One region of the Bradyrhizobium japonicum USDA 6 genome, then DNA from elsewhere that is predicted to be linked to it. Evidence: predicted binding sites of a transcription regulator. Region 1 holds the regulator's gene; each other region holds the start of a gene.
The links. The regulator HrcA, encoded in region 1, represses chaperone genes, less so after heat shock. The targets are predictions, from matches to a motif close to GTTAGCACTCNCNNNNNGNGAGTGCTAAC.

Region 1 (2,263 bases):
GAAATTGGCGTCGGTCTGGGCTTCCGAATCCTCGGCATAGTCGAGGTCGAGCACGGGCGTGCCGTTGTAGATGCCGCAGGAGATCGCGGCGACGTTGTCGCGCAGCACCTTGGCCTTGATCATGTTGCGCGCCTTCATCCAGTTGATGCAATCGGCGAGCGCGACCCAGGCACCGGTGATCGAGGCCGTGCGCGTGCCGCCGTCGGCCTGGAGCACGTCGCAATCGACCGTGATCTGGCGCTCACCGAGCGCTTCGAGATCGACGATGGTGCGAAGCGAGCGGCCGATCAGGCGCTGAATCTCGACGGTGCGGCCGCTTTGCTTGCCGGCGGAGGCCTCGCGGCGGGTGCGTTCGGAGGTCGCGCGCGGCAGCATGCCGTACTCGGCGGTGACCCAGCCGCGGCCCTGGCCCTTCAGCCACGGCGGCAGGCGGTCTTCCAGCGTGGCGGTGACCAGCACATGGGTGTCGCCGAATTTCACCAGGCAGGAGCCTTCCGCATATTTGACCACGCCGCGCTCCAGCGTCACGGGGCGCAATTCGTCGGGCGCACGGCGGCTTGGCCGCATGGGAAATCCTCCAAAACTCTCGGAAAAGGGCTATTCGCGGTGCTTGTAGGTGGGGTGAGGGTGGGCGGCAAGGCTTTTTCACCCCGGGTTTTCCACCCCGCAAAGGCCACGCTTGTCAGAACCCTCCGGGATGGACAAATTATAAGCGTCTGAGAGGAGTTACCGTCCGTGGCCCATCACGATCCGATCCATCTGATCGCGCCGCGCGCAGGCCTCGCCCAGCTCAACGAGCGTTCCCGCGACATCTTTCGTCAAATTGTCGAAAGCTATCTCGCGACCGGCGAGCCGGTCGGCTCGCGCAATATTTCGCGGCTGATCGCGATGCCGCTGTCGCCGGCCTCGGTTCGAAATGTCATGGCCGACCTGGAACAGCTCGGCCTGATCTATGCGCCCCACACCTCCGCCGGCCGCTTGCCGACGGAACTCGGCCTGCGCTTCTTCGTCGATGCCCTGATGCAGGTCGGCGACCTCAATGACGCCGAGCGGCAGTCGATCCAGAGCCAGCTCACCTCCGTTGGTCAGGCGCAGTCGGTCGAGGCGGCGCTGGACCAGGCGCTGACGCGGCTGTCCGGTCTCACCCGCGCCGCAGCGGTCGTGCTGACCCCGAAATCCAATGCGCGGCTGAAACACATCGAATTCGTCCGGCTGGAACCCGAGAAGGCGCTGGTGATCCTGGTCGGCGAGGACGGTCAGGTCGAAAACCGCGTGCTGTCGCTGCCGCCGGGAGTTCCCTCCTCGGCGCTCACGGAAGCCGGTAATTTCCTCAATGCGCGGATCCGTGGCCGCACGCTGGCAGAGGCGCGGCTCGAGCTCGAAACCGCGCTCGGCGAAGCCCGTGCCGAGCTCGACCAGCTGACGCAAAAGGTGATTTCGGCCGGCATTGCGAGCTGGTCCGGCGGCGAGAACGAGGACCGCCAGCTCATCGTTCGCGGCCACGCCAATCTGCTCGAGGATCTGCACGCGCTGGAGGATCTGGAGCGTGTTCGCCTGCTGTTCGACGATCTCGAGACCAAGCGTGGCGTGATCGACCTTCTGGGGCGCGCCGAGACCGCCGAGGGCGTGCGGATCTTCATCGGCTCGGAGAACAAACTGTTTTCCTTGTCAGGCTCCTCCACCATCATCTCGCCCTATCGGGATGCCGCCGGCCACATCGTCGGCGTTTTGGGTGTGATCGGGCCGACGCGGCTGAATTATGCCCGCGTGATCCCGACCGTGGACTACGCCGCGCGCATCGTCAGTCGCCTCCTGGGGGGCTGACCGGCGTTTCCTCCGATCACGGGCGCTTGATTTTCGTCAGCTTAGGCACGATATCCGGGCCAACAATCCCTTGAGACGAGTTCGAGAAGAGAGCCGATGACCGATCGAGACCGGCAGCCCGACGACACGACCCCGCCGACCGACGAGCCCGTGGTGTCAAAACCCTACATCATGCCCGACGATCCGGAGCCCGGCTCGGTCGAGCTGTTGCAGAAAGAAGTCGCCGAGGCGCGTGACCGCATGCTGCGGACGCTGGCCGAGATGGAAAATCTGCGCAAGCGCACCACCAAGGAAGTCGCCGACGCCCGGCTCTACGGCATCACCGGCTTTGCCCGCGACGTGCTCGACATCGCCGACAATCTCCAGCGTGCGCTCGATGCCGTTCCGGCCGAGGCCCGTGCCGCGGCCGATCCCGGCCTAACCTCGCTGATCGAGGGCG
Region 2 (2,263 bases), 3.6 Mb from region 1:
CCACGTCATCCGAGTAGTCCAGGATCATGTGCTTGATCTTCGGCGGCTGGGTCCAGGCGCTGCCTTCCTTCATCAGGGTCTCGCCCTGCCCGTCCATGTAGGTCTTCACCCAGCCCTTGAGCACGTAGACCATCTGGAATTCGACGTCGTGGAAGTGCAGCTTCGACACTTCGTTCGGATCGCAGGGGCCTTGCAGGCGGATCACGTGGGCTTGCGCGAGACCGTGGCTGGCTTCGGCAATGCCGAGGTCGCGGTACTTGGCGTAGGCGCGCAGGCCGTCGGCCTTGAAGTCTTCCTCGCGGTGATGGCTGATGGCGATGCGCTGCTTGGGACGCGCGGATTTTTTCGGAGCGGCCTTTGCCGGTGTCGTGCGCGCCTTCGCCTTCACCGCCTTGCGCGCCGAGGATCGTGCCGCGGCCTTGGCTCCGCTCCGCTTCTTCACCGCGGCCTGGGTCGCGCTGCGCGATTTTGCTTTCTTGGCCATGGGCCGCCTCCCTGTTGTTATGGGAGGAAGCTAGCACAGAACGAGATATCGTAGGGTGGGCAAAGCGAAAGCGTGCCCACCATTGCCAGACGCAATCGCGGAGAGACGGTGGGCACGGCGCGCAAGCGCGCCTTTGCCCGCCCTACGATGCCAGCGTGCCGTTCAATGCAGCCGGAACACGCCATCCACGGCGCGCAGCTCGGCCGGCTTGATCAGCTTGGAATGCGCGACGGTGACCGAATGGAGCGGACCGTCGAGCTTCTCCTGCCAGAACGCCAGGAAATCCTTCAGCGCCGGAAATTTCGGAAACATGTCGTAGTTCTGCCAGACGTAGGTCTGGAGAAGCGAGGGATGATCGGGCATCCGATAGAGAATTTGCGCCGTCGTCAGCCCGTAACCCAAAAGCTGTTTCCGGAAATCCTCGGAAACGCCCCCACTCCGCAAGCCCATGCCAACCTCCTTTGCAGGAGCGCATTCAAGGGGCGGCTTGGTCGGTGTGCGCCTTACGAGCCACCCGGAACTGATGCGCTCACATGAGAGATATGTGACGCAAACTGACAATTCATCTCAAGCCTAAAAGTTTAACAAGTTGTTGAAATTCAATGCTTTAGCAGCAGAGGCGGCTCCGTGCTAATACGGTCATCCGAGGGGCTTCGAAGGGGCCTCCAAGGCCGGTTAACGATGGTAAAGAGATTTTGGCACCCGGGCCTTCAGAGTGCCGATTTTTCTGCTAGAAGCCCTTGCCCCCGCAAAATTCCTGTCCTATTTCAGCCTCGCCTGTGCTAGCACTCGCGGGCACAGACTGCTAACGACCAAAAATTCCCAACTCGTGCAAATACTTAGGAGGACTGCATGAAATTCCGTCCGCTTCACGACCGCGTCGTGGTCAAGCGCATCGACGCAGAAGAGAAGACCGCTGGCGGCATCATCATTCCCGACACTGCCAAGGAAAAGCCCTCCCAGGGCGAAGTCGTCGCCGTTGGTCCCGGTGGCCGCGACGAAGCCGGCAAGCTGATCCCGATCGACCTGAAGGTCGGCGACCGCGTGCTGTTCGGCAAGTGGTCCGGCACTGAAGTCAAGATCGACGGCGTCGATCTGCTGATCATGAAGGAAAGCGACATCATGGGCGTCCTCGACGTCCCCGCTTCCAAGAAGAAGGCGGCCTAAGAGCCCCCTCTCTCACCCAGCCACACCCCTCAAGGAAAAATCCAGATGGCAGCTAAAGAAGTCAAATTCTCCGTCGATGCGCGCGACAAGATGCTTCGCGGCGTCGACATCCTCGCCAACGCGGTGAAGGTCACGCTCGGTCCGAAGGGCCGCAACGTCGTGCTCGACAAGTCGTTCGGCGCTCCCCGCATCACCAAGGACGGCGTCACCGTCGCCAAGGAGATCGAGCTCGAGGACAAGTTCGAGAACATGGGCGCACAGATGGTGCGCGAAGTCGCTTCGAAGTCCGCTGACGCGGCCGGCGACGGCACCACCACCGCCACCGTGCTGGCCCAGGCGATCGTGCGCGAAGGCGCCAAGTCGGTTGCCGCCGGCATGAACCCGATGGACCTCAAGCGCGGTATCGACCTCGCGGTCGAAGCCGTCGTTGCGGACCTCGTCAAGAACTCCAAGAAAGTCACCTCGAACGACGAGATCGCCCAGGTCGGCACCATCTCGGCCAACGGCGACGCGGAGATCGGCAAGTTCCTCGCCGACGCCATGAAGAAGGTCGGCAACGAGGGTGTCATCACCGTCGAGGAAGCCAAGTCGCTGGAGACCGAGCTCGACGTC
Region 3 (2,263 bases), 1.2 Mb from region 1:
CGCGCTTGAGGTCCATCGGGTTCATGCCGGCGGCAACCGCCTTGGCGCCTTCGCGCACGATGGCCTGGGCCAGCACGGTCGCCGTGGTGGTGCCGTCGCCAGCGGTGTCGTTGGTCTTGGAGGCGACTTCGCGCAGCATCTGCGCGCCCATGTTCTCGAACTTGTCCTCGAGCTCGATCTCCTTGGCGACGGTGACGCCGTCCTTGGTGATGCGGGGTGCGCCGAAGCTCTTCTCGATGACGACGTTGCGGCCCTTCGGACCGAGCGTCACCTTGACGGCGTTGGCGAGAATGTCGACGCCGCGCAGCATGCGTTCGCGCGCGTCTCCGGAAAACTTGACGTCTTTGGCAGCCATTTCTTCAATCCCTCGTGTTTCGTGACGTGTCTGCCGCTTGCGGAATGACCGAATGCCCGGATCGCGCGATCCGGGCATGACATTCAGCGGCTGTTCAGGCTGACGGCCTTAGGCCATGACACCCATGATGTCCGACTCCTTCATGATCAGGAGCTCTTCGTTGTCGATCTTGACCTCGGTGCCCGACCACTTGCCGAACAGCACGCGGTCGCCGACCTTGAGGTCGATCGGGATCAGCTTGCCGGCCTCGTCGCGGCCGCCGGGGCCGACGGCGACGACCTCGCCCTGGGACGGCTTTTCCTTGGCGGTGTCCGGAATGATGATGCCGCCCTTGGTCTTTTCCTCGGCGTCGATACGTTTGACCACGACACGGTCATGCAGCGGACGAAATTTGGATTTAGCCATGACGTTTCCCTTTGGAGGCTCGCTTCGGAAGGAATGGAAGTGGGTAGGGGCGGCGTCCGTCCACCCTCTTGCCGAGGATCGAACGGCGCGCTTAGCAATCGGGCTTTCCGAGTGCTAATAGTGCGCCCGGAAATATGGCTTGGCCGCGATCCTGTCAAGCAAGGGTGGTTAAGCGATTGGTGAGGCGGATATAGGATCGTGTCTAGAGAAACTTATTGGTCGCGCTGGCGTATAAAGGACGTCATTGCTCCGACAGCGGTTTTGCGCTTGGCTGCGGCAGGGATGCGGTCGGGGTCTTGTTTGGGGGACGGTTTGCTCGGGGGAATGTCATGATCAGTTCAGCTCACGCACGCACGGTTGCCAATCTGGTGGCCGCCTCCTGCCTGGCGCTGCTGCTTGGCGCCTGCGGCGGCGGTATGAGCCTGCCGTCCTTCTCGTCGTCGCCGCCGCCCGAGGCCGAGCCCGGCGCGGGTCCGGAAATGCCGGCGAGCATCCGCGCCGACGAGATCGTCGGCCGCTGGGGTCTCGCCTCGTTCCAGAACCCGGCCGACCGCGCCCGCACCGAGGCCGCGGCCCGGGCGCAGTGCAAGAACCCCTACGTGATCACCGCCGGTTCCTCCGGCGGCGTGATCATGCATCTCGCCGACCAGGCGACGCCGCAGGAGCTGCGGCTGAAGGGCTCGCCCAGCGGCAAGAATTACATCGGCCCGGCGGGTCCCACCCCCGGCGAGCAGGACCGCGAGATCGTCTCCTTCGACGGCCGCGTCCTGATCACCCGCTTCATCGACAAGGACGCCGCCACCCGCTACGGCAACATGGTCTACGTCCGCTGCGCGCCGAGGGCGTGATGATCTGACTTCCCCTCTCCCCTTGCGGGAGAGGGTGGCTCGCCGCGAAGCGGCGAGACGGGTGAGGGGTCTCTCTCCCCGAGTCCAACTCTCATTTGAATTCGCGGAAGCAACCCCTCATCCGGCGCTTCGCGCCACCTTCTCCCGCACGGGGAGAAGGAAGAAAGATCGCAGCAGCAACTCCAAAAACAAAAACGCCGGCTCCAGGGCCGGCGTTTTGTTTTTCTCTCTGCCGCGCCCGATCAGTCGAACAGCGCGTCGATGTCGTCCTGCGAGGCGTGGCCGACGTCGCCGGCGAGCTTGGGGCCGTTGAGGAGCTTTTCGTCCTCGCTGCGGGTGTCGGCCGGCGCGGGCACATGGGCCTTGATCGCGTCGACGCCGCCCCAGATCTCCATCATCGCATTGATGTGCTGCTCGATGAACTTCATCGTGGTCATGACCTTGCTGATGCGCTGGCCGGTCAGGTCCTGGAAGTTGCAGGCTTCGAAGATAGAGATGACGCGTTCCTGGATGTCGTCGGCGAGCCGCTTCTGCTGGTCGGCCGATTGCACCTTGGACATCGCGCTGGCCGCCTGGTCGATCGACTCGGCGGCTTCGAGGATCTGCTGGGTCGCCTGCTCGGTGCCGCCGACGACCGCGCCGAGCTCGCCATTGA

Region 2: a site for HrcA is predicted at 1,266-1,294, ahead of BJ6T_RS19795 (co-chaperone GroES). Genes of this name have one in related genera too.
Region 3: a site for HrcA is predicted at 851-879, ahead of BJ6T_RS08575 (co-chaperone GroES). Genes of this name have one in related genera too.

What each region holds. Positions count from the first base shown of each region.
Region 1 covers NC_017249.1:662,679-664,941, forward strand. Annotated here, with positions in the region: gene rph (ribonuclease PH) at 1-567, opposite strand, end outside; gene hrcA (heat-inducible transcriptional repressor HrcA) at 736-1,824, shown strand; gene grpE (nucleotide exchange factor GrpE) at 1,921-2,263, shown strand, end outside.
Region 2 covers NC_017249.1:4,238,385-4,240,647, reverse strand. Annotated here, with positions in the region: gene BJ6T_RS19805 (cupin domain-containing protein) at 1-484, opposite strand, end outside; gene BJ6T_RS19800 (usg protein) at 647-934, opposite strand; gene BJ6T_RS19795 (co-chaperone GroES) at 1,337-1,651, shown strand; gene groL (chaperonin GroEL) at 1,697-2,263, shown strand, end outside.
Region 3 covers NC_017249.1:1,841,117-1,843,379, forward strand. Annotated here, with positions in the region: gene groL (chaperonin GroEL) at 1-355, opposite strand, end outside; gene BJ6T_RS08575 (co-chaperone GroES) at 464-760, opposite strand; gene BJ6T_RS08580 (hypothetical protein) at 1,090-1,608, shown strand; gene BJ6T_RS08585 (protein phosphatase CheZ) at 1,851-2,263, opposite strand, start outside.